Regions from separate parts of the Brumicola nitratireducens FR1064 genome, predicted to be linked through region 1. Evidence: predicted binding sites of a transcription regulator. Region 1 holds the regulator's gene; the other holds the start of a gene.
The links. Region 1 encodes ArgR, which controls arginine synthesis, uptake and breakdown. Its sites were predicted from a motif close to ANTGAATANNTATTCANT; they were not measured.
Positions count from the first base shown of each region.

Region 1 (16,576 bases):
ATGGTGGAAATCTTGCACGAACTGCATATGGATGATGAAACGCTGCAAGCGGCTTTAGTCTATCCATACTGTCAAATTCATAAATTATCTGAAGAACAAATTGAAGACCAATTTGGCTTGCCAATAAAAGAGCTTATTATGGGCGTTCGACGCATGGATGCCATCAAAACTCTGCAATCGCGCACCCGTCAAGACGAAGATCACGTCAATAATTTACGTCGCATGCTGTTGAGTATGGTCGAAGATGTGCGAGCCGTGGTCATTAAAATGGCGGAACGCATTTGTACCTTGCATGCCGTCAAAGAGGCGGATGAAGAAACGCGGGTTATCGTGGCGCATGAGTGCTCAAGTATCTATGCGCCTTTAGCTAATAGACTCGGAATTGGACAACTCAAATGGGAGCTCGAAGACCTCTCTTTTCGCTATTTGCATCCAAACACTTACAAACGCATTGCAGAAATGCTGGATGAAAAGCGAATTGATCGTGAACAGTACATTATTGACATTGTTAACAAATTGCAGGGACTGTTGGATGAGCAAAACATCAAGGCAGAAGTAATTGGTCGACCCAAGCATATATATAGCATTTGGAAAAAGATGCAAAAGAAGCAGCTTACTTTTGAAGAGTTGTTTGATATTCGTGCCCTGCGTATTGTTGCGGACAGACTACAAGATTGTTACGCGGCCCTCGGCACAGTGCATACAAATTGGAAACATATCCCGAAGGAGTTTGATGACTACATAGCGACGCCAAAACAGAATGGATATCAGAGTATTCATACCGTTATTATTGGCCCTCAAGGTAAGTCAGTTGAAATTCAAATCAGAACACAGCAAATGCACCAAGATGCAGAGCTCGGTGTTGCGGCGCATTGGAAGTATAAAGAGGGGACAACGGGCAAAGCGGCTGGCTCAGAAGAACGCTTGAACTGGCTGCGAAAAATCCTGCAGTGGCAAGAAGAAATGGCTGAATCCGGTAATTTGGTTGAAGAACTGCGTAGTCAGGTGTTCGATGACCGAGTATACGTGTTTACGCCCAAAGGCGATGTGATTGATTTACCCTTAGGTTCAACCCCGCTTGACTTTGCCTATTACGTACACAGTAACGTTGGCCACCGTTGTATTGGCGCGAAGGTAAATAAGCGCATTGTGCCATTTGTTTATAAGTTACAAAGTGGCGACCAAGTTGAAGTACTTACCGGTAAAAACCGGTCACCGAGCCGCGATTGGATGCATCCTGGCTTAGGCTATGTGCATTCTGCTAGAGCCCGAGCGACAATCCATTCCTACTTTAAAAAGCAGGATAAAGATAAGAACGTTGATGCAGGAAGAGAACTCCTAGAACGAGAGCTTTCAAAAGTCGATCTTCCGATTAAGCTTGCTGCAGAGGCGCTGGATAAATTCAATGCTAATTCTGTTGACGATCTGTTTGCTGCTATCGGGGTGGGCGATACGCGTGTGATGACGGTTGTACATTTCTTATCACAGAAACATGCTCCGGCGCCACCAGAACCAGCTGAAATGGCGATTAAGCCGCGCAGAGCAAAGCTTCGAAAAGGAGCGGAGCCGATTATCGCGGAAGGTGTCGGTAATTTGCTTAGCCAAATTGCAAAATGCTGCCAACCGGTAGCTGGTGAGCCGATTTTAGGCTACATAACCCAAGGTAAAGGCGTTAGCGTGCACAAAGAAAGTTGTGCACAGCTCGCTAATCTCTTGGAACAACATCCCGAACGCCAAATTGACGTTTCGTGGGCAGTAGAGCATCAAACAAGCTTTCAAACGGAACTCAACGTTTTTTGTAATGACAGAACCGGTATTTTACGAGATATCACTACCGTATTATCAAATGAAAAGGTGGGTTTGCTCGGTGTAAACAGTTTTAGCAACAAAAGCCACAATTCTGCGCTAATAAAACTCACTGTTGAAGTGACAGATGCCAATAATTTAGCTCGCGTTGTCGATAGATTGAAGCAACTGCCGGACGTGAATGATGTCGCAAGGGATTAATTCGAGTTTGCTACAAAAAGCACTGGAAATTCAGCTGAAATGTGCGGAATTCGGATTTGATTGGCCAGACGCCGCGCCCGTATTCGATAAAATACTTGAAGAAATTGATGAGGTAAAAGCGGAGGTCAATGCGACCGAACCGCAGCAGCACAAAATTGAAGATGAAGTAGGCGATTTGCTATTTGCAGTTGTGAACTTGTCGCGCCATTTGCACATCAACCCAGATCTTGCATTGGCAAAAGCGACCGAAAAGTTTTGTAAACGCTTTGCTTTAGTTCAGACCTTTGCTGCTAATGAAAGTCTTGAGCTCAAAAATCTAAGCGCAGAGGAACTAGAAATACTCTGGCAGAAAGCAAAGCTAAGCTTAATTCAGGCAGATAAAGTGAGTGAAGAGGCTGGTTAAGGTTCTTTGGATCGCAGGATTGAGAATGGTTTTTGCAGCATAAAGTATCTGGACATAAAATAGATGCTCTGCATACATTCAGACAAAATCCACAAAAACACTTCGCTTTTCCTGCAAAGTCTGTATAATTCGCGACCTGCCCAGTTGCACCCACCTTTGGGAAGGTGGTAGATTGACCAGCTCGAAGGGGCTAACAGGTTGATAAATATACACTTTGAGCAGAATACACTGCTTGACAGTGAAACTAACTGATAATTTTGGGTGACGAATAAATGAAAACTTTTGTTGCAAAGCCAGAAAGCGTACAGCGCGACTGGTATGTGGTTGACGCCGCAGGCAAAACTTTAGGCCGTTTAGCGGCTGAAATCGCAGTAAGACTGCGTGGAAAGCATAAACCAGAGTACACACCTCATGTGGATACTGGTGATTACATTGTTGTAGTTAATGCAGAAAAAATTACGGTAACAGGAAATAAAGCGCTAGGTAAAATCTACTACGCTCACTCTGGTTACCCAGGTGGCTTGAAGCAAGCAACTTTCGAACAGCTAATTCAAAAGAAGCCAGAAATGGTTATTGAGAAAGCAGTGAAAGGTATGCTTCCAAAAGGCCCACTAGGTCGTGCTATGTTCCGCAAAATGAAAGTTTTTGCAGGTCCAGAGCATACGCATGCTGCACAACAGCCACAATCACTGGACATTTAAGGAGCGAGCAAAATGGCAGATACTCAATACTACGGCACTGGCCGTCGCAAAAGCTCAACAGCTCGCGTTTTTCTTCGTCCGGGCACAGGTAGCATTACTGTAAACCAACGTCCACTTGACGTATTCTTTGGTCGTGAAACTGCACGTATGATCGTGAGACAACCAATCGAATTAGTTGAGATGACAGAAAAATTCGACATCTACGTTACCGTTTCTGGCGGTGGTATCAGCGGACAAGCTGGTGCAATACGTCACGGTATCACTCGCGCTCTTATGGAGTTCGACGAGACCTTGCGTCCAGCACTACGCAAAGCTGGTTTCGTAACACGTGATGCTCGTAAAGTTGAACGTAAGAAAGTGGGTCTACATAAAGCGCGTAAGCGTCCACAATTCTCAAAACGTTAATTCGTTTCGACATGTTTTCAAAAACCCAGCTCCGGCTGGGTTTTTTATTTGTTAGCGAAAAACTGTGTCGTATAGCAAATTTCTGCCGATATCTTATTGAAATGCACTATTGTGGAGAAATCTTGACTTATAACGACAAAAACAATCAATTTTTATGAGTAAATCCTTGTGTTTGTTAAGGGTTTTCTTTTAACATACCCTGCTTGAAATAATTAAGAGTTTCAGATTAAAAATACCAGTTCAATTTAGGTTACATTGCAACCTTGTTTAATCTTGTTGTAGTAAGTCTATAGTTTGATTTAGGTCGTATTTAAACCATCATTGAACTCGAATTTATGATTTGAACCCAGTCTTTCCAACCCCGGAGAAAAGTTGATGAGCGATGTATCAGTAGATACCAATGAGTCAGCAACAAATAACGAACAGCCTCAAAGCAGCGATCGCCGCAAATTTTTGACTGTTGGTACATGTGTTGTTGGTGCTGTTGGTGCTGTAGGTGCTGCAGTCCCTTTTGTTGCCTCATGGCAACCAAGCGCAAAAGCCAAAGCGGCGGGTGCTGATGTGCAAGTAGATATTAGTGCAATCCAGTCAGGCCAAATGATTCGTGTAAAATGGCGCGGTAAGCCAGTATGGATTGTTCGCAGAACACCAGAACTTCTTGCAAGCTTGAGTGCTCACGAAGATCAGCTTCGTGATCCAAATTCAGACACTGAACAGCAGCCTGAATTTGCACATAACCAATACCGTTCTTTAAAGGCGGAATATCTGGTTCTTGTTGGTATTTGTACTCACCTTGGTTGTTCACCACAGCATCTAACTGATGGTGCTTTCGAGCAATACGCTGAGGGCGTAGCGGAAGGCTTCTTCTGTCCTTGCCACGGCTCTAAGTTCGATATGGCTGGTCGCGTTTTCCAAGGTGTTCCAGCGCCACTCAATTTAGTGGTGCCACCGTATCAATACGTTGATGATAATACGATTATTATCGGCTCAGAAGCGGAGGTTGCGTAATGAATGCATTTATGAACTGGATCGAAGAACGTATTCCCATGATGCGCACTGCTAATATGCATGCGATTCAATATCCAGCACCAAAAAACATGAATTTCTGGTACATATTTGGTTTCTTAGCCACTATCGTGCTGGTAAACCAAATTATTACTGGTATTTGGTTAACGATGAACTTCGAACCATCCGCAGAACGCGCGTTCGCATCGGTTGAATACATCATGCGTGAAGTCGACTACGGTTGGCTTATTCGCTACATGCATAGTACAGGCGCTTCAGCTTTCTTCATTGTCGTTTACCTTCACATGTTCAGAGGGATGATGTACGGCTCATATCAAAAACCTCGCGAATTGCTGTGGGTGTTCGGTATGCTAATTTACTTAGCACTTATGGCTGAAGCTTTCATGGGTTATGTATTGCCTTGGGGTCAGATGTCATATTGGGGAGCACAGGTTATTGTATCGCTATTTAGTGCTATTCCAGTTGTCGGTCCTGACCTAGTCGAATGGATCCAAGGTGACTACGTTATCTCGGGTGCAACGCTTAACCGATTCTTTGCACTGCACGTAATTGCGCTGCCACTAGTGATTGTGATTTTGGTTTTCCTACACATCATTGCTTTGCATGAAGTGGGTTCGAATAACCCGGACGGCACTAACATAAAGCATAAAAAAGGTTCATTGGCTGAAGAAGACAAAACGTCTTATAAGATCCATGAGCATTACACGAATAAATACGACATCATTGACGACGTTGTACCTTTCTTCCCGCACATCGTGTTGAAAGATATGGTTGCCTTTAGCGTGTTCTTGTTCGGTTTCTGCTACATCATGTTCTTTATGCCTGAAATGGGCGGTTACTTCTTGGAGCATCCGAATTTTGAAATTGCGAACCCGTATAAAACACCTGTGCATATTTTCCCTGTATGGTATTTCACGCCGTTCTATGCGATTTTGAAGGCAGTACCAGATAAACTATTCGGTGTATTGACCATGTTCGGTGCTATCGCAGTGCTGTTTGCTATACCTTGGATTGACCGTGGTAAAGTGAGATCATGGCGTTACAGATGTGGCCTTCACAAAGTCAACTTGCTTGTGTTCGCAGCTGTATTCATATTTTTGGGATACCTCGGCGGTACACCACAAGAAAACTGGAAAATTGTTGCGTCACAAATAGCCACTATTATGTATTTTGGTTTCTTCGTTTTACTTTGGATTTACTCAGGTAAAGAGAAAACCAAGCCAGTACCTGCGAGGATCACACTATGAAAAAATGGTTAGCAATTTTACTGTTAGTGCCTACCTTCGCATTTGCCGCAGGTGGAACATATCCTAACGACCACGCGGATATTGATTTAACCGATAAGGCATCGTTGCAGCGTGGCGCTCAAACATTTATGAACTATTGTTTAGGCTGTCACCAAATGCAGTATCAGCGTTACCAGCGCACTTTCCAAGATATTGGCGTGCCTGATGACCTAGGTGATAAGTACTTGCGTTTTACCGGTGAAAAGGTCAGCGATTACATTACGTCGCCAATGCCTGCGGAAGATGCGGCGACATGGTTCGGTGCTGCGCCACCTGACTTAACCTTAGTCGCACGTGTTCGTGGTGCCGATTGGATTTACACGTATCTACGTACCTTTTATGTAGATGAGACCAAGACATTTGGTGTAAACAACCTAGCATTCCCTAATGCAGGTATGCCTCACGTTTTGCAAGGTTTGCAGGGAACACCAAGATTAGCTACCGAAATGAAAATGATCGATGGCGAAATGACAGAAGTGAGTGTTGGTTTACGCACCGATGGTGATGGACAACTCACTACTGATGAATACGATCAGACTATTTTGGATTTGGTGAATTTCTTAGAATACTCTGGGGAGCCATCAAGATTACAATCAGAAAGCATAGGTAAAGGTGTGTTAATATTCATCCTTATTTTCTTTGTGTTTGTTTACCTGCTTAAAAAGGATTATTGGAAAGACGTTAAAAAATAACGACTTACCTGTAGTAATAAAATAAAAGGGGCAGTGCGCCCCTTTTAGTGTTTTTAATTGTTTATTTTTTGCAATTCTCTTTTTGAGAGAGAATTCGGAGGTTTTAATGGCTGTAGCCGCGAACAAACGTTCAATAATGACGTTGTTTTCTGACAATATTGATATTTATAGTCACCAAGTACGCATTGTATTGGCGGAAAAAGGTGTGGGCGTAGAAATAAGCTACATCGATCCAACCCAATTGAGCGAAGATTTGTTGGAACTGAACCCATACGGCACAGTACCAACGTTAGTTGATAGAGAATTAGTACTTTATAAGTCTCATATTATTATGGAGTACTTAGATGAGCGCTTCCCGCATCCACCATTAATGCCTGTTTATCCGGTATCTCGCGGTGAGAGCCGTTTGATGATGCATCGTATTGAGCATGATTGGTATGCGTTAGCTGCGAAGATTTTCCGCAATGAACCAGGCGCAGAAGAAGCTCGCCATGAATTACGTGAATCTTTACTTGCGTTAGGTCCAATCTTTGCAGAAAAACCTTACTTCATGAGTGATGAATTCAGTTTGGTTGATTGTTACTTAGCGCCGTTGCTATGGCGTTTACCAGCTTTGAACATCACGTTGAGCGGCGCAGGTAGTAAAGACGTAGTGGCTTATATGAATCGTATATTCGAACGAGGTTCATTCAAAGCATCTTTGACTGACCAAGAGCGTGAAATTCATAATCCTCTATAAGTAAGTTATTAAGAGCGGCTCATAATTATGGCCGCTCCTAAACCATCCTTTACATTATTTTTCCTGTGACAACAATTTGAGAGACCCAATGGATAATATGACCAACAACCAACCGTACTTGCTTCGCGCTTTTTGCGACTGGATAGTTGACAACGGTTTAACACCTTACATTGTGGTAGACGCAGATTTACCAGGTGTTGAAGTGCCTAGGCAGTTTGTGAAAGACGGCCAAATTGTTTTGAATGTCTCGCCTAGCGCCTGTGTAAACTTAAATGTCGGCTTAGAAGGTGTAGCATTTCAGGCGCGCTTTTCTGGACAACCGATGCAAGTGTTTGTGCCAAGCATTGCAGTTAGTGCCATATATGCTCGTGAAAACGGCGCAGGTACAGTTTTTACGCACACTCCTGAAGAGTTAGCCGAATATGAAAAGAACACTTACAAACAAGCGGGAGCGCCCTCTGTGGAACCTGCGAAGAAACTGCAAAGCGTTAAGCTAACGGAAGAGAGCCCTCCGAAGGCGAAAAAAGAAAGCTCAACCGAAGAAAGCAAGGCCAGCGGTCCTGAAAAACTATCAAAACCCAGTGATGAACCCCCCAAAAGACCGAGTCTAAAAGTAATCAAATAAACCGACCAAAACACCAAGGGGCCAGGTTTCTTGAAAATCAAATCAAGAGACCAGGTTACTTGAAAATCTAGCAAGGCCTTAGCTCAAGGTGCCGAGTTCAAGGGGCCGGGTTACTTGAATGCGAGCGTGGTTTTATTGAAGTGTAAAACCGCTCAGATTCATTCGAATCGGAGCAATTTTCCGTAAATTTAGTTGCTGGCCCATTCTAAAGTAGTCAACTTGCTGTCACGTGCAGTTCAAGAAAGCAGCCAGTCCTTACGTCAACTAGAAAAATCAAATACTAGCTTTTTAGAGCGCAAAATGGTGTTATGCATTTTCTTATATAATAATTCGAAAAACCATAAACTAAGAGAGATACATCATGAATAAACTAGTACTCATTCTTCTGGCTATATTTTTGCCTCCAGTTGCTGTTTTCCTTAAAAGTGGTGCAGGCAAGGATTTACTAATCAACATATTGCTTTGCATACTGTTTTACGTTCCAGGCATTATTCATGCATTGTGGGTATGCACTAAATAACGATTAGAGAGAGTGGCTAACGCAGATGTAAGTTCTTCGAAAGAGAATAGGACTTAATCTGCGTTATTATTAATATATGCAATTTCCAAAAAATCTTCAGATCGCCTATCCCCGCCATGCTGGACATGTCCAACATACCGCTCTAGCTGCTGAGATATTTGGGCGATAAATTTTGCGTTGCCTAAAACTCTAGATTTGTTTGTGGTTGTTGAAATTTGGTGAACCATATTCTCCGAAAGTGGCGATAATAGTAAATCGTTATAATATTTCTTTCGTTGCCGTTCATTGTCCCCAAGTGAGAGAAATAGAGGATGAGGAGTGATGAGGCTTATTTGCCGATCACCACCATTCGTGTGATAGCTACTCCACGGATAGTCTCTCGGATGCCTCACCATTCCAGCTCTAACCGGATTCATTTCGATATATCGATATAAATTCAAAAGGTATTCTTCGCTGTCGGCTAGGCTAGATTTAAACCTGCCTTCCCAAAGCGTTCCCGTCCGTTCATAGGTGGTATTAATGTATCGCACATAATAGCTGCCCAAGCTCTGCATTACGTTGCTAATGCCGGTATAGTCATTCGCTGTGAGTAATAGATGAACATGATTGGTCATCAAAACAAAACAATGCACTCTTACTGTGAACTTTTTTGCACTTTCTTTGAGTTTTTTCAGGTAAACAGCGTAATCTTTCGTTTGATAAAAACATGCTTGGCGATTGTTACCGCGCTGAATAACGTGGACTGGAACATTAGGAACCATAATTCTTGGATGACGTGGCAAAATGAGTGCTACCAAAGTTGAAACCGACGTCAACAAATATACTAAAGCTTGTGTCTAAATATAGCTGTATTGAAGAATGGGAAAAACGCTATTGCTTAAAAATGTAAATAAACCAAGTTGCTAAAACCAAGGGGCCAGGTACCTTGAATTCAACGTACCTGGCCCCTTGGTTATTCAACGTACCTGGCCCCTTGATTTTAGCGGATGAGCTCCATGACTCTGATGACCTTGGTGACGCCGTCGACATTTCTGGCGGCTTCAACGGCAGCGGCGGCTTCCTGTTTTGTTAATAAGCCCATGATGAACACTTCGCTGTCTTCCACTATCAGGTCGAGTTTAAACAATGGAATTTGCTCATCGGCGAGCATAATGGTTTTGATTTTTGAGGCTAACCAAACGTCATTCATCGTCGACGTCGCCGGAATAGGGCTTCCTAGTCTAATTTGATTGTGTACTTTTGTGACGTTTTGTACGGTAGAAGCGGAGTTTTCGATATCAATAATCATTCTTTGCAATGGTGCCTGACCTGTCAACAGCACCTGACCATTGTAAACATCAACGCTCACTGCCGCCTCGTCCTTCACCAATGGAATATCATTGATTGCGCTTCTTACTCTGCTTTGGGTCGTTTTGTCATCTATTTGTGTTCCTACCGTTCGTCTGTCCGTAGCTGATGCAGTTGCAGCAGCGCCAGCAGTTCCAACTGCCATGAGTGCGCAACCGCTTTGCATAAACGCAACGAAGATAATCAAAATCGTGGCGAACTTTCCCTTGCTAAACATAAACCCTTCTCTTTATTCAGAATCACTAATGGGGAATAGCGCGTTGTCAATTGACTCGCACAAATTGTGGATAACAAGAAGATGCACTTCCTGTATTCTTGCCGTACGCGATGAAGGTACTCTAATTTCTACATCATTCTCGCTCAAGAATCCAGCCATCTCTCCGCCGTCTTTGCCAGTTAAAGCGACTATTGTCATATCTCTTGCTAGCGCGGCTTCCATTGCGTTGATAACGTTACGACTGTTCCCACTAGTTGAAATGGCTAATAAAATATCACCAGGTTGTCCGAGCGCTTTAATTTGTTTAGAAAAAATTTCATCGTAACTGTAGTCATTCGCAATTGATGTAATGGTGGAGCTATCGGTTGTGAGGGCCATTGCGGGAAGTGATGGTCGGTCGCGCTCGTATCGATTTAAAAGTTCTGATGAAAAGTGTTGTGCATCGCCTGCTGAACCGCCATTGCCGCAGCTTAAAATCTTATTGCCACGAATTAGTGCTTGCACCATCATATTGGCTGCTTTTTCAATAGGAACAGGTAATACTTCTGCCGCTGCTATTTTAGTTTGAATGCTTTCGGTAAAACTTTTTTTAATATTATCCAGCATTTATTGCCCCTTAAGTCGTGTCCATTCGGTGACTTTTTTTAGTTATTAGTTTCTTTTTATAAAGTCGTCGCTATACGTTCTTAATCCAGTTTACCTGTTCGCCGTCTATTGCTACAACATCTATTCGTAAATTTGTGTGGTGAGGATTCAATTTTTTTTGTAATAAATAGTAATTAATCGTTCTCTCAAGCTTTTTTCGCTTCTTCGACGTGAACTGCTCAGCGGCGCAACCATGGCTGTTAGTCGATCTAAACTTTACCTCAACAAAAACAAGCTGGTGCTCGTCGAGCATAATCAAATCTATCTCTCCGACCTTGGCTTTGTAATTTTGTTCCAAAAATTGAAGTGAATGTTCGAGCAAATAGCGCTTTGCTGTTTGCTCTGCATCATGGCCAATCAAGCTGGCCATGAATTGGTGAGACACCAAAGACTAAAAACCGTCTACTTGGGTTATTGAATCATTTTGTATAATAGCGCTTGGTAAATTACGGATCACTTGACGCTGCTCATTCACCGTCAACTTACCTGAAAGACCTTTTAAATCGGTGTGGCTGAAATATGCCAACTGCTGCATTTGCTCGGAGAACTGAAACGCGTCATAGCCAAAAGCAAATAGACGTAAAAACGAACTGGGTGGTTTATTCCAAAGCGTATCTACCTGCTCGGCAAGTGGACTATTTCTTTGTTCTGGCATTAAAAAGGGCATATCAACAAACACCAAGCTGCGCAAATCGCGAATACTGTTTTTGTTTAGTTGATGCTGGTAGCTATAAGAGGTGGCGAATACAGGTATCGTCCGATCCGTGAACAAGCTAATACTAGCCTCAATAATTGGGTTCAATAATTCGACTTGCTGCGGCAAAGCGAAAACGACAAAAGCATCTACATCTCTTCTGTTGCGCGTTACGCTGTGGACCGTTTCTGAGCTTAAGTTAGACAGTTGGTTAATGCGTCGTTGACTTTGCAATACATCAAGTGCTGCGGTAATACCAACGCGTAAACCTTTATTATCGGAAAAAGTCACAACTTTTGGAGGTTTTATAGCATCGAGACCATTTAGGGCAATCCACTGTTCATTGAAAGTATCAATCATTCGACGACTAAGTGACGAACCATTGCTGATAATGATTGGGGTGCGTATTCCTTGTTTTTTCATTAAATTTGCAAGTTGCGTCGCTTCATCTTCCGGAGCCAGTGCAAAATATACTTTTGCTGATGTGCTTTCAGCATTAGTCTTCAAACTAAGAGTAGCGTCTTGTGCCTGGTCTTGATTAGGCTGAAAAAGAGTTTTATCAGAAGATAAAGTGCTCGAATCATTATTCGGTAAGTCAACAAATTCATCTTGCAGCAAGGCAGCAACGGTGTTGTCTTTTGCTCCGATGTTTGATGTCGCCCGAGAAATACGGTTTAAGTAAACCAACATCGAATCAGGCAAGTTGAAGTTTTTCACCAAACTCACGTGTTCACGCAGCAGTGGCCCAATGACAATATCATATTGCATGAGTCCTTCGGGCGTAATTTCGTCACTTACGAAGCGGCTGGTATCAGAACCTGTGTCCAAAAAGCGAATGTTTGGGATAGTCTCGCCTGGGTTGTTTTTATTGATATTTTCTAATTTTGCAAAGTAGGCCGTCATAATACCTTGCTTTATCGCATCTCCTTGCACTTCAACGCGCCCACTTAACGGCAGTAAAACCGCAATGTTGCGCACTTCTTTTAGCGTCTGCGCTAGGTATCCTTTAACTCCGCTAGGCAGGTTAATAGAGAGTGGGTGGCTTGGATTTTGTTTTTGCCAGAAGATGATTGCTTGCTGTCTACTCGCATCTGTTAAGTTTTCATCCTCCAAGATATTAGCAAGTGACAAATACGCGCGCATGAACGGATTGCTCTGCGCCATAGTAGTTTGAGTCGATTTCGATGACTTTAAAAACCATTTCCACAATATTTGCTCTGGCGCTGCGCTTGGTAGGCTGCGGGCATTCAATGCATCCGCACTTAGTGGGAGCTGACTAACGGGCGAACTATCGACATTCAATGGGCTATCGGCTTCCAACTGCTGGCTTAACACATTAGCGGCTAAGTCCCAACGCTCATGTAATGCGGCCAAGTGTGCGATAAGCACTTCTTTGCGAGCGATAAATTGGTTCGCAGTAATAGGAGTGAGCCATGAAATCATTGTGTCTATCGGCGTTTGGATAAGCTCAGCAGATAGTCCAGACGCATAGTGCTGTATCAATGCGCACTCGGCTTTTAATAGTAGCGAGTATTGTTGTTGAATCGGATTTTCTAAGAACGGTTCTATGTTGGCAATGATAATATCAGAGCGACGACATTCACCACCCGTTTGAAAGTCTTGAGCAGCGGCTAGCAACAGGCTGTTGCGTTGCTCGATGTCACCGTTTTTCAACCATTCCACTTCCGCTTTCTGCAATGATTTTTCGGCATTGTTTAGAACCACTTCCTTAGAAGGCTTGTCTACCTTATCGAGTGGTTTCTGAGTCGTTGTTTTTGTTGGAGTGGCACAACTGCTCAAAAACAATAAAATGAATGCGATAAGCACATACTTGCTATGTGTGGGTGCCATGTTTTGAAAATTGGAAATTAGGTTCACAAGTGCTCTCAAATAACTAATATAGTACTAGTTTACTCAAGCTCAGGTAAATATCTATCAACTTTGACATATTCTGTTCTAAAGTACGTGCATAAAGTGTAAAAGCTGTGGTTTGATTTAGTGTAATATTGCCCGCGTGCAACTAAGAGTTGGAAAATAGAGAAAAATGCAAACTACGACAACATCAGGAACGCTTTACATCGTGCCCACGCCCATTGGGAATTTATCTGATATTAGCTCTCGAGCGCTCGATATCCTGAAAGAGGTTGATTTAATCGCCGCAGAGGACACGCGGCACACCTCACGCTTGTTATCCCATTATTCTATAGGCACGTCGACCATTTCGATGCATGACCATAATGAAGCAGCTCGTTCAAATCAATTAACGTCGAAACTACTTGAAGGTAAAAACATCGCGTTGGTTTCTGACGCGGGAACGCCGTTAATAAGCGATCCTGGGTTTATTTTTGTTCGAGATTGTCGAGAGAAGGGAATACCTGTCATTGCTTTACCTGGCCCATGCGCGCTAACTACCGCATTAAGCGCCTCCGGTTTGCCAACCGATAAATTTACCTTTCATGGCTTTTTACCTGTAAAGCAACAAGCCAAGGCAGAAGCGCTAAAGTTACTCACAAACTCAGGTTCTACAACCGTATTTTATGAAGCACCCAGGCGCATTCGGGATACAATTGCGGCTTGTCACGAAAACTTGCAAGAAGATCACGAAATTGTTTTAGCAAAAGAGATAAGTAAAACCTTTGAAACTTATAAACAAGGCCGAGCGGAAGCTATTTTAGAATGGCTAGATGCAGACCCAGTCCACCAAAAGGGTGAATTTGTGTTGATGATTTATTGCCCTAATAATTTGAACTCTGATGGTGCATCACAGGAAGCTTTGTCTTTACTCGCGTTACTAGCAAAAGAACTGCCTCTGAAAAAAGCAGCGGCCTTAACCGCTGCGCACTATGGTCTTAAGAAAAACGCACTCTACGCAATCGGCTTAGACACTCTCAAATAGGTCTTCTACACGTTGACGAAGTTCTTCTATCTCAGTGATATCAGCGGGGGCAATAAAAATGGTGTCATCGCCAGCAATGGTGCCAAGTACACCGTCAGTGTGGCTTAATGAATCAAGCAGGCGCGCTATGAGTTGCGCCGCACCAGGGCTGGTGCGAATAATTACCATCACATTGTTGTGCACAATATCTAACACAAGCTGTTTTAACGGGCTTTTTGCGGTCGGCATACCGAGCTCAGGCGGCAAGCAATAAACCATATCGCCGCGTGCATTTCGAGTTCGTACCGCACCAAATTTACTCAACATTCGAGACACTTTCGACTGGCTAATATTGTCAAAGCCAGCCTCTTTCAACGCATTAACAATTTCACCCTGCGAACCGTAGCTTTCGGTTTTCAATAGCTCTTTAAATGATTTTACTAGGGCGTCTTGTTTGCTCGATGACATATTACTGAAAGCCTCATTATTGACAATGGCGTATTCTGCATCAGCGAGACCCTTTTCGCAAACGAATGTGACTAATAAATGTTAGCAAATTGTAAGCATTGTAGGCTTTTTGTGAAGGTGAGCGTAAAAAAGAGGGATAAGACTATCGGGTGATTGAGATCTTCACGTATATAGATTATTGTGTCGCCCGCAAATAAAAGCTTTTATTAACAGGAGAATTTTATGAAGGTAGCTGTACTAGGCGCCGCTGGTGGTATCGGTCAAGCGTTATCATTATTATTGAAAACACAATTACCTGCTGGCTCTGAGCTAGCATTGTATGACGTTGCACCTGTTGTTCCAGGTGTTGCTGTTGATTTAAGTCATATCCCTACTGATGTTGCTGTTACTGGCCACGGTAAAGATGAGCTAGCTGAAGCACTAACTGGTTGTGATATTGTTTTAATTCCTGCGGGCGTTCCAAGAAAGCCTGGTATGGACCGTTCTGATTTGTTTAACATCAATGCTGGTATCGTTAAAAACCTTATCGAAGCAGTTGCAGACAATTGTCCAAAAGCTTGTATCGGCGTTATTACTAACCCGGTAAACACAACGGTTGCTATTGCTGCTGAAGTGCTTAAAGCGAAAGGCGTTTACGACAAAAACAAACTGTTTGGGGTAACTACACTAGATGTTATCCGTTCAGAAACTTTTGTTGCAAACCTTAAGGGTTTAAAAACGACTGAAGTTCACGTTCCTGTTATCGGCGGTCACTCAGGTACAACTATTCTTCCACTTCTTTCACAAGTTGAAGGCGTAAGCTTTACTGATGAAGAGATTGCAAGTTTAACAACGCGTATCCAAAACGCAGGTACTGAAGTTGTTGAAGCTAAGGCCGGTGGCGGTTCTGCTACATTGTCTATGGGTCAAGCCGCTGCACGTTTCTGCTTGTCACTTGTTGCTGCAATGCAGGGTGAAGCAGTTATCGAATACACTTACGTTCAAGTTGATGGTTCTGATGACGCTGCGTTCTTTGCTCACCCAGTACGTTTGGGCGCAAATGGCGTTGAAGAAATTCTACCATACGGCGACTTAAGCGATTTTGAAGAAAACGCTAAAAATTCAATGCTTGAAGGCCTACGTGGCGACATCAAAATGGGTGTCGATTTCGTTAACGGCTAGTGCATGTTGAGTTAGATGAAAGTAGCCGGCTGTTTATTAAATTAAACAGCCGGTTTTTTTTTGCTGATGCATTATGGTTGGCAAAATACTAAGCCGTTTATGCGACGTGTGTATGCGATCTAGAACTCTGATTGCTAATACAAACAAAACCAATTCACCGATAATTTCATATACATATTCATTCTGTTAAGAAAACAATGCGCATAAACTAAGGCGTATGGATGACACAATAGATTTGCATATCTTAAGCAATCAAAAAGGCTAGGCATGATAAATAAACTTAAAGAATTTTTTAAAAATGAAATTGCATTCAGTACTTCCGGTGGCTCAAAGGAGAAGCAACAGCATAGTTTAGAACAAGCCTGTGCTTTGTTGTTAATGGAAGTGTCTAATGCTGATTTTGAGCAATCGGATGTTGAAAAAGAGAAGATAAAACAGGTGCTTAAATCGTTATTTAGTTTGTCAGATGAAAAACTGGCGGAGTTATTCGAGTACAGCAAACAGGCAAGTAAAGACACCACGTCGGTACATCCATTTACATCAATGATAAATGACAGCTATGAGTACGACCAGAAAGTCAACTTACTCGGGTTAATGTGGAAAGTAGCATATGTTGATGATGAGCTTGATAAATACGAAGAGGCTGTCATTAGGAAAGTGTCTGAATTGCTGTATATCTCTCACAGTGATTATATAAAAGTGAAACACCAAGCCGAAGATGATAGGAAGTAGATCCGAGATACGAAAGTAAGCTTGTATCCGAAA
Region 1 is NC_016041.1:801,762-818,337, forward strand. It holds gene relA (GTP diphosphokinase) at 1-2,007, shown strand, start outside; gene GNIT_RS03470 (MazG nucleotide pyrophosphohydrolase domain-containing protein) at 1,988-2,410, shown strand; gene rplM (50S ribosomal protein L13) at 2,683-3,111, shown strand; gene rpsI (30S ribosomal protein S9) at 3,124-3,516, shown strand; gene petA (ubiquinol-cytochrome c reductase iron-sulfur subunit) at 3,892-4,524, shown strand; gene GNIT_RS03490 (cytochrome b) at 4,524-5,789, shown strand; gene GNIT_RS03495 (cytochrome c1) at 5,786-6,520, shown strand; gene sspA (stringent starvation protein SspA) at 6,627-7,259, shown strand; gene GNIT_RS03505 (ClpXP protease specificity-enhancing factor) at 7,348-7,884, shown strand; gene GNIT_RS17810 (YqaE/Pmp3 family membrane protein) at 8,246-8,404, shown strand; gene GNIT_RS03515 (transposase) at 8,458-9,186, opposite strand; gene GNIT_RS03520 (BON domain-containing protein) at 9,384-9,968, opposite strand; gene GNIT_RS03525 (phosphoheptose isomerase) at 9,981-10,574, opposite strand; gene GNIT_RS03530 (YraN family protein) at 10,645-10,983, opposite strand; gene GNIT_RS18330 (penicillin-binding protein activator) at 11,005-13,185, opposite strand; gene rsmI (16S rRNA (cytidine(1402)-2'-O)-methyltransferase) at 13,352-14,203, shown strand; gene argR (transcriptional regulator ArgR) at 14,186-14,650, opposite strand; gene mdh (malate dehydrogenase) at 14,873-15,811, shown strand; gene GNIT_RS03555 (tellurite resistance TerB family protein) at 16,079-16,543, shown strand.

Region 2 (16,576 bases), 300 kb from region 1:
CGCTCCGCTGTTTCTTAATAGCATCAAAAAGCCTCTAAGCGAGGCTGGCATTAGCACTTTCGATATCATCCTGCCCGACGGTGAACAATACAAAACAATCGAATACTTTAATGTTGTGCTAACACAACTGCTCGAAAACAGAGCAGCGAGAGACACGACTCTAATTGCATTAGGTGGTGGTGTTATTGGTGACATGGGCGGATTTGCCGCAGCGTGTTATCAACGTGGTATTCCATTTATTCAGGTACCTACTACACTGCTATCGCAAGTCGATTCATCCGTTGGCGGAAAAACTGCGGTTAATCACCCACTTGGCAAAAATATGATTGGCGCTTTTTATCAACCAAAAGCTGTTTTCATAGATACGAATTCATTATCAACCTTACCTGAACGAGAGTTCTGTGCCGGAATGGCTGAGGTTATCAAATACGGAATCATGTACGATGGTGACTTCTTTACGTGGATTGAAAACCAACGTACGAGCATCAAAAACCGCGATGCCGACGCACTTCGCTACGTCATTGCAACATGTTGCGCAATAAAAGCAGCAGTCGTCAATTTGGATGAGAAAGAACATGGCATAAGAGCGCTATTGAACCTTGGTCACACCTTTGGTCATGCAATAGAGGCAGAAAAAGGCTACGGTGTTTGGTTGCACGGCGAAGCGGTTGCGGCTGGCATGGTGCTTGCAGCTAGATTAGCAATGCTAAGAAATTGGATAACAACGTCAGAATTTAGGCGCATAGAAAGCTTACTTGAGGTCTTTAATCTACCTGTTGCGGGCCCTTTAGATATGTCTACAGAGCACTATATTCAGCATATGCAACATGATAAGAAAGTTTTATCGGGTAAAATGCGCTTTATCGTTCCCACAACTATCGGGGAAGCTAAGGTAATAGATGATGTTACAAATGACGAACTAAGCGCAATATTAAACTAACTAAAACTGAAGCAAAAATTCGTAGAAGCAAATTTAAAAGGACATGACTGTTTGTCAGAATTGCAAGAACGACTGGAACACTTAGTTAATTATTCATCTCAGTTGATATTCGTGAGCGGGGATAGTATTGCTCAACAGCAACGAGCTCTCGAAGAATTCCTTTCGGTGCAAAAAGAAAACACCGAGATATCCTACTTCACATCTGAACTAACAATGGAATCTCCTGATTTTCGGCGCATTATTTGCCGTCAACTTTTAGGTCAGAAAGTCGGTAGTTTTGTGCGTCCTTTAAAAGAGCTTCTTAAAGATTTGCACGAGCAGCCAGGTCCATTTTTATTATGTATTAAACAGGCTCAAACACTTCCAAATCCGTTTTTACAAGAGCTTTGGGATTGGGTAACAGAGAGTAAAAAACTCTCCCCGAATCATCACGTTAACGTGATACTTTTTGGCGAAACCGAATGGGCTGAAAAGGCTAAAAAATGGCTTCCAAAACGAAACAGCAGTCGTCCTGTTCTGTTGTCCACTCAATCTGTTGATTCAACAAAATTTGACGTTAATGCATTAGAAAACTTGATGGCAGAAGAAAGAGTCGTCTTTTCTCTCGATATGTTTCGCAGAGACGAATTTTCTTCCCCAATTGTGACGCAAAAGTGGTTTATCGTTAGCGTAATGGTGCTGCTTTTATCGGTTTTTATAGGGCTGATGAGTTGGCAATATCCCGATCATGTGAAGTCCCTACTGCAGACAGGTTCGCTGCCACCAGAAGTAGATATTAACGCCGACCAGTTAGCGGTACGAAACGAACAGCTAGAAATTGACCGAAAAGAAGACATCGCTGATGAAACCGCCGCCACAGAAACAATTCCAGACAATCTTGAATTAGTCAGCTCGTGGGATGAGGCTAAGCAAACTAGCGAGACTAAAATTGACGCTCTCAAGCTAAGCATTGATGAAAAAAAAGAGGCGCAAGAGCAGGATGCGCTGGCAACAGCAAAACTCGACGAACCATTGCTAAGCAGTGAAACGTCAAATTCAAATCTAGCGATAGAAGATGCTGAAGGTGACTTCGCTGTTCCAGACATTCTTAGCGTTGAGCAATTAGACGCAACATTAGGCAATCAATTATTATCAACATCACAAGACGATGAATTTGAGGATGAAATTGCTCCCGAGCAGTCAATTGACCCTCTTTATGAATTTGATGAAGCGGCCTTATTAGCATTATCAGAGCCCGCGATGCTGCTGCAACTGTCGGGTATTCAAAATAGATCTGTACTCAATGAATTTATAGCTGACAATCAATTACAAGATATTGTTTGGGTTTATCAAACGACAAGATACGGTGGTGCGTGGCATGTTGTTTTATTCAAACAGCGTTTTGATTCGCTTAATGCAGCTCGACAAGCGACTGAACTATTACCGGAATCAGTGCGCTTAACTGAGCCGTTTGCAAAAGACCTGACACAAATAAAGCTAGAAATACGAAATCGCTAAATTTTATGGTACTGTAGCGCCACGTTTGAAAACACTTCGCAGTTAAAATCACAGTCGTGCATAAAAATAACAAGAATAGAGCCTTTTTAAAATGGGCCGGCGGCAAATACTCTCTGTTAGAGCATATTCTCCCTCACTTACCATCATCGCCAAAATTGATCGAACCTTTTTTCGGTGCAGGCTCTGTATCATTAAACGCAGATTATGACAGCTATCAACTAAATGACATTAATGCTGATTTAGTTAATTTGTATAAGTTAGTGCAACATTCTTCGGAGCAATTCATCACTGACTTAGCCGGATTATTTACGCCAGAATCTAACGAATCAGTATTTTACTACCAGCGCAGAGAAGAATTTAACGCTACTGAGGATGGATTTCGTAGAGCGCTATTATTCGTTTATCTCAACCGTCACGGTTACAATGGTCTTTGTCGCTACAATAGCAAAGGCGGTTTCAACGTCCCCTTCGGCCGCTACGTGAAGCCCAAGATGCCATCGTCTGAAATTCGTCATTTTGCAGAGCGTTTTGCGAAAGCGGAGTTTACCAACTTAGACTATGTCGATGTGATTCAACAAGCACCTGACAACAGCGTGATTTATTGCGACCCTCCGTATATCCCAATTAGTAAAACGGCATCGTTTACTCAATATGCAAGTAATGGCTTCAACTTAGAAGCACAAGCAAAGCTGGCAGAAACCGCAAAAGAAACTGTGCGCAATCGCCCAATTACCATCGTAATCAGTAATCACGATACACCACTTTCCCGTAAATTGTACCAAGGCGCAAAATTTAAAAGCTTTTCTGCAAGAAGATTCATCAGTCAAAACGCTAATACGCGCAAGCCGGTCAAAGAGCTAGTTGCCGTATTCTGCAAAGAATCCTAATATACGGTCTATTCAATGGAAATATACAAGCAAACATCACAAAAGACAGACTTGTGAATGCTTAAATAAGCCAATAGAATACCGATAATTCAGTGACGCAAATCACTCTCTATGTTAAGTTACACCGCATCGGAACAAAGCAGCACGACGCCTTTACTCGAGTGTGCTAGCCCTCACTTTCAACGGAATTGGCAAACAATTTTTAATTCATGATTCAAATCCGCGGTTTACTATTTAAAACTCTTCTACTGGTGATTGTTGTTGCCATTTTGTCTCTAGCAGCATCCTATGGGTTTGTGACGGCACAGCAGTCTATTCGTTTTGAAGAAAAAATGAGCAGCATTAAACAATCTCATTTGCAAGCCACTCAATTACTGTTTAAACAGCAGCTAAAGGAACAGGTATCTAAAGCTCAAGAGCTCTTTGCTCTCGGGGGCTTAGCTAATCGAACTCCGCAAGAGGCTGCTGCTTACTTTGAGGACGTTTGGCCAAGGGTTCGACTGAGCTTTGCTCTATCTTCGATGTCTATCTCAAATGATAAACAAGCTTTCGAATTCGGCGACTTTCCTAAAGAGAAAACTAACTCATTACGTCTCGACATGTTAACTGATGCTAGACCGACATCAGCAATTATATGCCATCAAGTTTGTGAGCTTGCATCCTCAGTACCTGTTCCTTTTTGGCAAGATAAGTGGTCGTTGACTCTCTTATCTGACATCGCACCTTCCATCGAGTTTTTGTACCAGATTGTTGGCAGTGACATTGGTGTTTTGGCTCCGCTGGAAGCGCCTCTGACAGAACAGCACAACCTTAAACGCTATATAACAGAAATAATGACAGGCCTTGAACGAATTGATGGTGTGCTGAATTTACAGCTCACACTAGACAAAATAAAACAGGCAGAAACAAAGGGCATAGTACTGTCCTTTGGGAAGCAAGAATTTTTTATCTGGTTTGAGACTATCAGTAGCGCAGGTTCCGAGCTAAAACTTATTTTCGTTCGGGATATCACTTCCCTTGTCGCTGACCAAAACCAACAAAAAGAGCAGCTCATCATTATCTTCATGACGGTTACGTTGGGCATTTTACTGACGCTGATTACTTTTTCAATCATCCCGATATCACAGATAAACAAACTTCGCCGCGCCATAAAGCTAATTGCAAATAAAGAATATAACACCGCCAGATTTCGCCTTGGTCAAGCGCGTAAAAGGAAGTTTAACGACGAACTTCATGACCTTGAGGACGAGTTTAGAAATGCAATCGATATGCTCGAGTTGTATGAGCATGAGCTAGATGTGTCTCAGAAACGATTGTTGCGCCAGGCTACAATTGACGGCGTTACTGGCTTATTTACACGCAACGTTTTAGTTGACGACCTTCTGTATATCCGTAACAAAAATGCATCGTTCAATGTCGCTATATTCTTTTTAGATTTAGATGGATTCAAACCAGTCAACGACAATTTAGGACATGAAGCTGGTGACATCATGTTGAAGAAAATTGGTTACCGTTTAAAAGGGGTCGCCAATAAATTTATTAAAGTCTATCGTATCGGCGGCGATGAATTTGTTATCTGTTATAACGATTACAGCAGTCAAGAAGCCTTGCTGCAAATGGCGGAGTCGATTGTTCAACTGTTTGCCGCTCCTTTTCACGTATATGAAACGAATATCGCGATTAGTGCCAGTATTGGTATTGCGCTGCAAGAGGCCCAAGCCATCGATGCAGATCAACTGTTACGATATGCTGATATTGCGATGTATCAAGCAAAACAGGAAGGAAAGAATCGGTATAAATTTTTTGATGAATCAATGAGGGCGCGAACTCAATTAAAGTTTACCATAAAGAACGATTTTCTCTCCTCACTTGCAGATGGCCAACTATTCTTAGTTTACCAACCTATTGTAGACAGCCGTACCCGAAAAGTAGTGAAAATTGAAGCGCTGTGTCGTTGGAAGCACCCTGAACTTGGCTTTATTCCACCACCTACTTTTATCGATGTTCTTGAAGAAAGTGAAAATATGAACATCTTGTTTGACTGGATAGTCAGTAAGGTTGTCGAAGAAGCGGTTTATTTAAATAGTATTGGGATGCAGGATATTGTCATTTCCGTTAACTTAAGTCCCTCTCAACTGGGTGATGATAGAGCTGTCGAAAGCTTAAAAGACCAGCTAGACAAAAATAAAATCAGCCCAAATCGTATCGAACTTGAAATAACGGAAACGACCTTAATAACTAATTTCAAACAAGCGAAGGCTTGGACTGAAATGGCAGCGAGCATTGGCTTTAGAGTAGCAATCGATGACTTCGGCGCTGGCTATTCCTCTCTTTCTTACCTTGCGGCGTTTAACTACAACACGGTTAAATTCGATAGGTCTCTACTGGACAAAATTGACGTAGACAGCCGTCAACAAAGGATCGTTGGCTCACTGACACAAATGATACACAGCCTATCTGTCCCAATCGTTGCCGAAGGTGCCGAAACAGAGGAACAATTTGAACAACTAAGAAAGTTGGGATGTGACTTCATTCAGGGTTATTTGATTTCAAAACCCATTACTCATGAAGAGCTTGCCATATTTTTACAGAAACACACTCAGGTTTAGCTTGCGGATGGCCTTCGAGCAAGAGTATTGTGTAAGAGGATAGCACTTTAAAATTTAGCTTAGGGAGCTTTGTAATAGTTACATTTAGCGAACGTTTTATTGACAGCCGTTAAACTAAGAAGTTAACCAATAAGACAAGACTGAGTATAAATAAGATAACGAGAATAATGCCTGTAACAACGAAAGGAAGGACTGATTGCTCGGCGAAGTCTTCTTCATAGTTCTTTTGGGATTGAACCCCCATCATGCTTGCCGTTACACTCTTAACTAATCGAAGCCACTTCTTTATCACTTGTATCATCTATTTTTCTTCAGGGTCGATTTGCGAGAGCAGTTCTAACAAATCAAGAAAATGAAACTGATTTGATGTCGACTTATTCGTAACCCATGCCAACCAACTTACCTCGTTACCATTATTTGCACATTGAATGCTAGACGGCAAACCGTTTTCGTCAGTTTGTGTTATGTATCGGCTTTGCTCACAATCGCGAATGGACGGCTGGATAGCGATAAATGTAAAATACAGACCGAACGTTAGAAAAACACAAGCAGACACCGATGTAAACACCGTTGCTTTTCTCGACGCTCTTGCATTTAGTTTAGTCTTCATACTCAATTTAACACTCTTTACGGTAAGTTCTCTTTAACGTGCATTGCAAAAATATGGTGTATGCAAATAGTGCAAACGATTATCTTAAGTCACAACACACAAACAAAAAAGCTGCGGTGAGTATAACGCAAAAGCCAAAATGCACAATATTTAATCACAAAATCATAAACAAAAAACCCTGCAAACCAATAGATTCGCAGGGTTTTAAAAATCCGTGCTTATAATTTTAAATTATAGCTCAAACGATTTGCTAAGCGAAAAATACAAAGATTCGCTGTCATCTAGGTCTGAACCACTGATGACAAGGCCGACACCAACTTCAAAGCCGCCAATCTCTGTGCCATATGCTATTTCAGCATACTCACCGTCTGAATCTTTACCGTATGAACCGATAAGTGCAGACCAACCGTCTTTTTCGATACCTACGGTAATAAGAGAGTAATCGCCTTCAGTTGCATCTTCATCACCCACTACGCCGTCCCATTTGCCTTGTATGTAGCCGACAGAAAATAAACCGTAACCAGCACTCAAGCCAATTTCATTGTATGCACTGTCAAAATCACCAGTGTATTGATAAGAGGTAAAGTTAGCATCAAGAGTGACACCACTTTCTAATTCGATACCGTAACCGGCGTATAAATCGACTTCAAGCCCATCTTGAACGTCAGCCGTCCAAGCGCCAACGTAAAACCCAGAGTCAGCAGCGTAATCAACACCAGCGCTGGTTGATGCAGTTTCTGTTTGCTGAATACCTCGGAAGTGGTAATCAGAGACTACACCAATATTCGCTGACCAACCCGCCATTGCAGATTGACTTGCTAATGTTGCTGTCAAAATTGTTGCAGCAATTGCTGCGCGTTTAAATGTTTTCATGTGAGTTCTCCGTATAATTCCAAGTTGTTTAAGCGATTTCTTCTTGTCGTCTTATTATTATTCGTGTGCTGATGCTGATGCTGAACTGAGTTATTAGTTTAAGTCTTTGATCCAGCAATCATTAATTTGGCAAGCTAACTGTGCTTATGTGAGTGGTAGAGCAAAAGTAGTGCCTAAATACAAAAAACCACATAAAAAAACCTATCTTACTGAATTATATTGATTTAATTTTTTTCATAGCGCCCTGTTCGAAAATATATTGATCGAAATCGGAGTTATTAAAACCTCTACTGCCCCATTATGATGCATACTCACCAATAAAGGGCGCGGTTAATGCTTTTGTCAATCATAAAAGTTCGGTAAACTTATGACTTTTGGGATAAGACAATGCACACACCGTTAATTGCGCCATCAATTTTGTCCGCTGACTTTGCTCGTTTGGGGCAGGATGTTCAATCTGTGCTGGACGCTGGAGCTGATCTCATTCATTTCGACGTGATGGATAATCACTATGTTCCCAATTTATCTTTCGGCCCCATGATTTGTGATGCGTTGCGCAAACACGGCATTACGGCAGATATTGATGTGCATTTAATGGTGCAACCCGTCGATACGATGATTGAAGCTTTTGCTAAGGCGGGTGCTACTATGATCAGTTTCCATCCTGAAGCAACAATGCATCTGGATCGTAGTATTCAGTTAATTAAAGATAATGGATGCAAGGCAGGCTTGGCACTGAACCCAGGGACACCGCTGCACGTCCTAGATTGCGTGCTAGATAAGCTTGACTATGTCTTGTTGATGTCAGTGAATCCGGGGTTTGGTGGTCAGTCGTTTATCGAAAGCACACTCGAAAAGATAAGCGAATTAAAGCAAATGATCATAGCGAAAGGCTTGTGTGCGCGAATAGAAGTCGATGGCGGAGTCAAAGTCGACAATATACAATCCATTTGGGATGCGGGCGCTGACATGTTCGTTGCAGGGTCTGCTATATTCAACAGCGATAATTATGCCGACACCATTGCGGCAATGAAAAACAAATTTAAATAACACTAGGAAGTCGTAAACAAAATGAGCTTGCAAAAACCGATCGTTTTAAGTGGTTGCCAACCTTCAGGTCAACTTACCATGGGCAACTACATGGGAGCCTTGCGCCAGTGGGTTGACATGCAAGATGAAAATGACTGCCTTTATATGATTGTTGATTTGCATGCTATAACGGTGCGTCAAGATCCTGAAGCGCTCAATAAAGCCTGTCTTGACGGACTCGCACTGTACCTTGCCTGTGGCATTGACCCAAATAAGAGCAGCATCTTTATGCAATCGCACGTTCCTGAGCATGCGCAACTCAGCTGGGTACTCAATTGCTACACGCAAATGGGTGAGCTCAATCGTATGACGCAATTCAAGGACAAGTCGTTGAAGAATGCATCCAACATCAACGTAGGTTTGTATAGCTATCCTGTTCTGCAGGCTGCTGATATATTAGTGTATCAAGCGAATAAGGTTCCAGTAGGAGAAGATCAAAAGCAGCATTTGGAGCTGACTCGCGACATTGCAACGCGCTTTAACAACTTATATGGTGATGTGTTTACCATTCCCGACCCGTTTATTCCTGAATCGGGCGCGCGCGTTATGAGCTTACAGGATCCCATGAAGAAAATGTCCAAATCGGATGATAATCCAAATAACGTCATTGGCTTATTAGAAGATCCCAAAAAATTGGCGAAAAAAATTAAACGTGCAGTTACAGATAGTGATGAGCAAGCCCGGATTTACTTTGACGTTGCTGAGAAGCCTGGCGTATCGAATCTTTTATCCTTGTTGTCTTGTACAACCGGTGAATCAGTAGCAAGCCTAGTGCCCAAATATGAAGATAAGATGTATGGTCACTTAAAAGGTGACGTTGCTGAAGCTGTGGTTAACATGTTAACTCCGATTCAGGCAGAATATGCTCGCATTCGCGCAGACGATGCTTATTTGCATGACGTTTTACGAGCCAGCGCAATTAAAGCAAGAGAAAAAGCTTCTGTGACGCTTGCGAAAACATATAAAGCATTAGGGTTCGTTGCACCATAAGAATATTCGTGCGGTATTTTACGGCAATTAGCAATGATGCTTTGGCAGTATAAGGTTTACAATTGGAGTCACTAACGTGGTTTTAATCATTGATAACTATGACTCCTTCACCTTCAATTTAGCACGTTATTTTGAAGAGTTGGGCGCTACGGTAAAAGTCGTTAAAAACGATGAGCTGAGCATTATCGAACTGCAAAGCCTCGAATTTACGCATTTGGTTATTTCTCCTGGACCGTGTTCGCCAAACGAATCAGGAGTTTGCCTTGATGCAATTGCTACATTTGCAGGAAAAGTGCCACTTTTAGGCGTATGCTTGGGTCATCAAGCGATCGGACAAGTATTTGGTGCAAAAGTAATACGTGCAAAAAATATCAAACATGGTAAAACTTCAGAAGTACAGGTAAAGCAAACCAAAGGCATATTTAAGGGCATTAAGGACACATTTACGGCAACAAGGTATCACTCTTTGCTGTTAGAGCTGGAAACCTTGCCAAGTTTGCTCGAAATTACTGCAGTTTGCAGCGAAAGTGACGATATAGAGATAATGGGTATTCAACATGCAACATTGCCAATATTTGGCGTTCAGTTTCACCCCGAATCACTGTTAACTCAGGAAGGTCATAGAATTCTGGATAATTTTTTAAAAACAGAATATAGATGTAGAGAAACAACATGAAGTTAAGCGTATCTCAATTAGCCTCGACAATAAATTCGCGATTCGAGCACCTTCTTGTCAGTTTAGACGAGGCGGTGCTGCTGTCTGGCCAGAAAACTGAGAAACAACGAATCATGGAAGACTCTGAGCAAGCCGAAGCTCGCAGAGAGTTATTATTTGTAGAAGAAGTCGCGATAAAAAATCGCGAGGAATTGCACCAAAAGCAAAATTTATTTATTCAACAAGTCGAGGCCGAATTTCATGTCAGTCTCATTAATGACCTCGCTGAGCGATTTAAAAATACCGAGGATGTATTAGAGAAAGTGCTAGGGTATGACCCTTCTATAGGCAAGATATATGATGTTTTATACACCGAGTCTTGTTCAATATCTCGCTTAGAAGCTATCATCCTACAATTAGATTGGCTGTCAGATGCTATCATCAAATTTGTAAAACAACCTAAATACCGTCGCTTCGATTCTAAAGGAAAGTTAATTGTTATCAACAGCTTACGCAGTGCACTGAGTTTTGTTGGGATTGAAAGTTTGCGTACACTTCTACCGGCCTTGATCGCTAAACGCGGCTTGCCGCCAAAATCAGCTATTTTTCCAGAGTTGCAAAAACACATGTGGGAATACACGCTAGGAAGCGGTAAGGCCTGCCGAGCAATTGCAGAAAAAGAAGGAATGAAGTGGTATCTAGGCTACAACATAGGCTTGATGAGCACGCTTGGAAGAAGCGCTATTGCCAAAATGTATCTCAAGGCATTTGACGGTAAGTTGCGAGAGAAAGTAATCGAAGCGCAGAAAAACAATAATCCAGTGCAAGCTAAAGCGCTATACACGCTCGTTCCATCGCATAAGTATCTTATTTCACTTTGGAGTCGTTACGCTGATCATCTAACTAACGAGCTAGTAGGCGCTTTAAAATGCCGCTGGTTAATGATCGGCATTGGACTTGAGGACTACACGCGAATCAAAGAAATCAGTTATGCCCATGTAAAGGAAAACAAATTGCACCCTCTCACCGACCTTTTGTTTCGCTGCCAGGGGTACATGCAATTTAAAATGATGAAGGCCAATGGTCTAATATCTAAGCAAGCATCTATGCTGTACTTACGTAATTACGGTATTGTGTCAGATGACGTTGTGCTGTTGATGAAAACTAACCTCACTGGGTTTGAAATAAAGATACCGGAGATCCAGCAAACCCCCAGAGCTCTCAACGACTGACAATTGCATTATATAATTGGCAATAAACATTTCTTTTCAATAAGAATTTCTGCATGAATATGCCTATTCATCCAACTTGCAATTCGTCTAATGCATCTGTATTCCCCGATTTTAAGAAATATCTAGTGCGTCTACAAGCCATTGTTGCTAGCTAGAGCGTCGAATCACCGTGTTATTTTTGCAGCCAAATTTTCGCAAAATAAATATTCACTAATTCTGCAAATAAGTGCATAACCCTTATTTTTACTGGCCTTGCGACGAATAAGTTAATTGCTTTCGTCTCGCCTTCTGGCATAATACGTAGCCAATTTACTCGCACCTATTACATTGTGTGAGTGCAATATAGCTAAGCAAAGAGGTGTATGACATGCAAGTGAATCGTTCAACGTTTGATGATGTAATGGTACCTAACTATAACCCTGCACAAATGGTGCCGGTGCGTGGAGAAGGCTCTCGCGTTTGGGATCAAGAGGGTAACGAATACATCGATTTTGCGGGCGGTATTGCGGTTAATGCGCTAGGCCATTGTCATCCTGAACTAGTAAACGTATTGCAGGAACAAGGCAGCAAGCTATGGCATTTAAGTAATGTATTCACGAACGAACCAGCTATGCGCTTGGCTAAAAAGTTATGTGACGCTACTTTTGCTGATAAAGTCTATTTCGCGAACTCAGGTGCTGAAGCTAACGAGGCTGCTTTAAAACTCGCTCGTCGATTCGCTCTTGACCATTACAACGAAGACAAAGATCAAATCATCTCATTCAAACAGGGCTTTCACGGTCGTACTTTCTTTACCGTTACTGTAGGTGGTCAACCGGCTTATTCAGACGGCTTCGGTCCAAAGCCAGGCGGCATTGTGCATTGTGAATATAACAACCTCGAAATGCTAGCTGAAATGATGTCAGAGCGCACTTGCGCCATCATGATGGAGCCCTTACAAGGTGAAGGCGGCATTATCGTTCCTGACCCTGCATTTGTTAAAGGCGTGAGAGAGCTTTGTGATAAACACAATGCTTTGCTCATTTTTGATGAAGTGCAAAGTGGTGTTGGCAGAACAGGCTATTTATACGCTTATATGGGCGTTGACGTAACTCCTGACATTTTGACGACAGCTAAATCATTAGGCGGCGGCTTTCCAATCGGCGCAATGTTAACTACCGACGCAATAGCGAGTAGTTTAAAGCCAGGTACACACGGCAGTACCTATGGTGGTAACCCACTAGCATGTGCTATAGCGGAAAGAGTATTAGACGTAGTTAACAAGCCAGAAGTACTTGCTGGCGTGCTGAAGAAAGAAGCTCTGTTTCGCGAAATTTTAGGTAAAATTAATGACAAGTACCATGTGTTTAGCGAAATTCGCGGCAAAGGAATGTTATTAGGTTGCGCGTTAAATGAGAAATATGCGGGCCGCTCACGTGATTTCATGGTCGCAGCAAACGAACAGCATATGATGTGCTTAATAGCAGGCGTGAACGTTATTCGTTTTGCTCCATCATTAGTTATCCCAGATGAAGACATTATTGAAGGTTTAGCTCGTTTCGAGAAGGCTGTCGCCTCAGTCGTTGCCGCTTAGTCTTTTTTAGGTTGTCACCAACAACCATAGGGATCATTTGATGAAAATTATTCGTCCTATTAAGGTGTCTGATTACAAGGCACTGAATGAAATAGCGCAAGAATCAGGTATAGGCTTTACTTCACTTCCAGTGAACGAAGCTTTGCTGCGACGCAAATTAGTCAAAGCAGAAGCCGCTATTCAGTCAACGCCGACTGAACCAGGTATGCAAAGCTACCTTTTCGTGATGGAAGATACGGAAACTGGTGAAGTAGTCGGTACTAGCGGCATTGAAGCAACCGTCGGTTTGCAAGATGCATTTTATCACTATCACGTAAGTAAAGTGGTGCATGCATCACGTGAATTGAATGTGCACAATACTGCTGAAATACTGCATTTTTGCAACGATTACACTGGCGTCAGTGAAATTTGCACACTGTTCTTGAGAGAGAATGCACGACAGGGTCTAAACGGTCGCTTTCTATCTAAAATGCGCTTTCTTTTCATGGCTGAGCATAAAGAACGTTTCGCTGACGTTGTCATTGCTGAAATGCGTGGTATTAGTGACGATAAAGGCCGTTCTCCTTTTTGGGCGTGGCTTGAAGAGCATTTCTTCTCAATGGATTTCCCAACTGCCGATTACCTAACAGGGATTGGTAATAAAGTGTTCATTGCTGAACTCATGCCTAAATATCCTATTTATGTGAAACTGCTCAGTAAAGCTGCGCAAGATTGCATTGGTAAGGTGCATGAAAAAACCAAACCCGCGCTACGCTTGCTCGAGCAAGAGGGCTTCAAATGTCGTGGTTACGTGGATATATTTGATGCTGGCCCTACGGTTGAAGCCGACGTAAAGAACATTGCAACGGTGCAAGCTAGCCGCAAAGTATCTATTGTAATTAATGACAACCTCGCTCAAACCGACGGTGAAACCTGTTTTGCAATCAATACATCGGTAGAAGACTTTAGAGCTTGTATCGCAGAAATCGCTTATGTTGACGGTAATCGTGTTGCAATAGAACGTGCAACTGCCAAGGCATTAGGTATTAAAGACGGCGACTCAATTCGTTTCTCACCTGCCAACACAAAGCACTAGGAGTACAAATGACAAATTCAACACACTTTATCAATGGTCAATGGATAGCCGGCTCAGGCCATGATATTAACTCAATTGATCCTGCAAAAAATGTCGTTATATGGTCAGCAAAATCAGCGTCCTCGGCACAAGTAAACGAAGCAGTTGTTGCCGCTCGTAATGCCTTTCCAGCTTGGTCTTTAATGACGGTAGATGAACGCTTAGTAATTATTAAGAAGTTTGCTGAACTTCTAGGTGAACACAAAACTGAACTTGCGAAGATTATTGCGAAAGAAACGGGAAAGCCGGAGTGGGAAACTGCCACTGAAGTAGGCGCAATGATTGGTAAAATTGCTATCTCTGAAAAGGCTTACCACGAACGCACGGGCACTGTTGAAAACGCAATGCCGCTTGGACAAGCAATCATTCGCCATAAACCACACGGTGTGGTTGCTGTGTTTGGCCCTTATAATTTCCCAGGACATTTACCCAACGGTCATATTGTTCCAGCATTGATTGCTGGTAATACAGTCGTTTTTAAACCCAGCGATCTGACTCCTATGGTAGCCGAATTCATTGTTCAGCTTTGGGAAAAAGCAGGCTTGCCAAATGGCGTATTAAACCTCATTCAAGGTCAAGTTGAAACGGGCAAAGCCTTAGCTAGTCATGCGAATATTGACGGTCTATTTTTCACTGGAAGCTCTCGCACTGGTAAAATTCTTCACGAACAATTTGCAGGTCATCCAGGCAAAATTTTAGCCTTGGAAATGGGTGGCAACAACCCGCTCATCGTTAAAGATGTTGCCGATGTTGACGCTGCCGTACATGATATTGTGCAGTCAGCGTTCGTGACAAGTGGTCAACGCTGCACATGCGCTCGACGTTTATTCATTCAAGACAACGCCCAAGGTGATGTTTTGCTAGCGCGCTTGCTAGAAGTCACTAAAAATATTCAAGTAGGCCATTACGACGCAGAAGAACAACCTTTCATGGGTGCAATGATCAGCTCGGCTGCAGCTGCGGGCATGTTAAGTGCTCAGCAACAGCTTTTAAGCTTAGGTGCAACAAGTTTGGTCGCGCTTGAACACACAGAAAAAGATACCGGTTTTGTTACTCCTGGTATTATTGATGTTACTGCAATCGCAAACGACATGCCCGATGAAGAGCACTTCGGTCCTCTTCTAAAGGTGATCAGATACACCAATTTTGATGACGCAATCGCGCACGCAAACAACACCAGCTTTGGTTTATCTGCTGGTCTGTTAAGCGACTCTAAAGCAGATTATGACTACTTCTTAGCGCGTATTAGAGCTGGTATTGTTAACTGGAACCGTCCTATTACGGGCGCGAGCAGTGCAGCGCCATTTGGTGGCATCGGCGAAAGCGGAAACCATCGTGCAAGCGCTTACTATGCGGCAGACTACTGCGCTTACCCAGTAGCGTCGGTAGAACTAGATGTCGTAACGTTGCCATCATCTTTAAGTCCTGGGCTTAAATTTTAATAGCTGATAAGGAAATAAACATGCACACAGATATTAATAAGTTGTTTCAGGGCCTCTGGGAGAACTATATTCAAATAACCCCATCGGCGAACAAGATACACCAGTTGCTTGCGGAGAAAACCGGTGAAGCTGAGATCATTAACGATCATATTGCCCTGCGCACCTTTAATCTTGAAAGCGTTAATTTGAAAAAACTGGCTGCGCATTTTCTTGCGCTGGGTTATGAGCAGAAGGGTGACTACGACTTTGCAAGTAAGAAGCTAAGCGCACAGCACTTTGAGCACCCTGATACAACGCAACCTAAAGTATTTATCAGTGAGTTACGAGTAAACGAGCTTTCTGAAGCTGCACAAACGATTATCAACAAGATGGTTTCGAGCGTAGAAAAAGGTGCGACTGAAGCAGACAACTTCCTATATTCAGGAACCCATTGGTCAGTTTCACACGATGACTATAAAACGCTGTTAGCTGAGTCTGAATACGCTGCATGGATGGCAGCTTGGGGCTACCGCGCTAATCATTTCACGGTTAGTGTTAATCATCTTCATAAGATTGATGAATTGGCTGAAGTAAATGACATTCTTAAACAGGCTGGATTTACGTTAAATACATCCGGTGGCGAAATCAAAGGCGGCGAAGACGTGTGTTTAGCTCAGTCATCAACGATGGCTGACGCGTCAAAAGTTAAGTTCAGCGATATAGAAGTGTCTATTCCAAGCTGTTTTTATGAATTTGCACAGCGCTATAAAATGCAAAACGGCGAGTACTATCAAGGCTTTGTAGCTGCATCGGCAGACAAGATTTTTGAAAGTACAAACGTTCAGTAATAGACTAGAACAAACCAATGATGTAAAAGCATTGAGCAACTTAGCTTGCATAAAAATGTTTTATAAAAAGCATCTATAAGAGCCTTTTATAACGTGTTTCTACACAAGCTCTAGTGAAACATTTCTCAGGAAAGAAAAGGCTCATTTATGATTAAATGAGCCTCCTTAGTTCGATATCACAGTTCAATGACTGCTTCATGCAAGCTTAAGTGCCTGCACTCGTTTATTAAGTCTTGTT
Region 2 is NC_016041.1:503,642-520,217, reverse strand. It holds gene aroB (3-dehydroquinate synthase) at 1-940, shown strand, start outside; gene GNIT_RS02205 (cell division protein DamX) at 992-2,437, shown strand; gene GNIT_RS02200 (Dam family site-specific DNA-(adenine-N6)-methyltransferase) at 2,494-3,324, shown strand; gene GNIT_RS02195 (putative bifunctional diguanylate cyclase/phosphodiesterase) at 3,534-5,933, shown strand; gene GNIT_RS02190 (DUF2970 domain-containing protein) at 6,043-6,234, opposite strand; gene GNIT_RS02185 (hypothetical protein) at 6,235-6,543, opposite strand; gene GNIT_RS02180 (TorF family putative porin) at 6,775-7,416, opposite strand; gene rpe (ribulose-phosphate 3-epimerase) at 7,804-8,466, shown strand; gene trpS (tryptophan--tRNA ligase) at 8,488-9,495, shown strand; gene GNIT_RS02165 (anthranilate synthase component II) at 9,572-10,171, shown strand; gene GNIT_RS02160 (HDOD domain-containing protein) at 10,168-11,382, shown strand; gene GNIT_RS02155 (aspartate aminotransferase family protein) at 11,750-12,955, shown strand; gene astA (arginine N-succinyltransferase) at 12,996-14,030, shown strand; gene astD (succinylglutamate-semialdehyde dehydrogenase) at 14,039-15,511, shown strand; gene GNIT_RS02140 (DUF1338 domain-containing protein) at 15,532-16,338, shown strand; gene GNIT_RS02135 (ATP-dependent zinc protease family protein) at 16,565-16,576, opposite strand, start outside.
Region 2: GNIT_RS02155 (aspartate aminotransferase family protein) is a predicted target of ArgR. The motif match lies at 11,577-11,594, and genes of this name have one in related genera.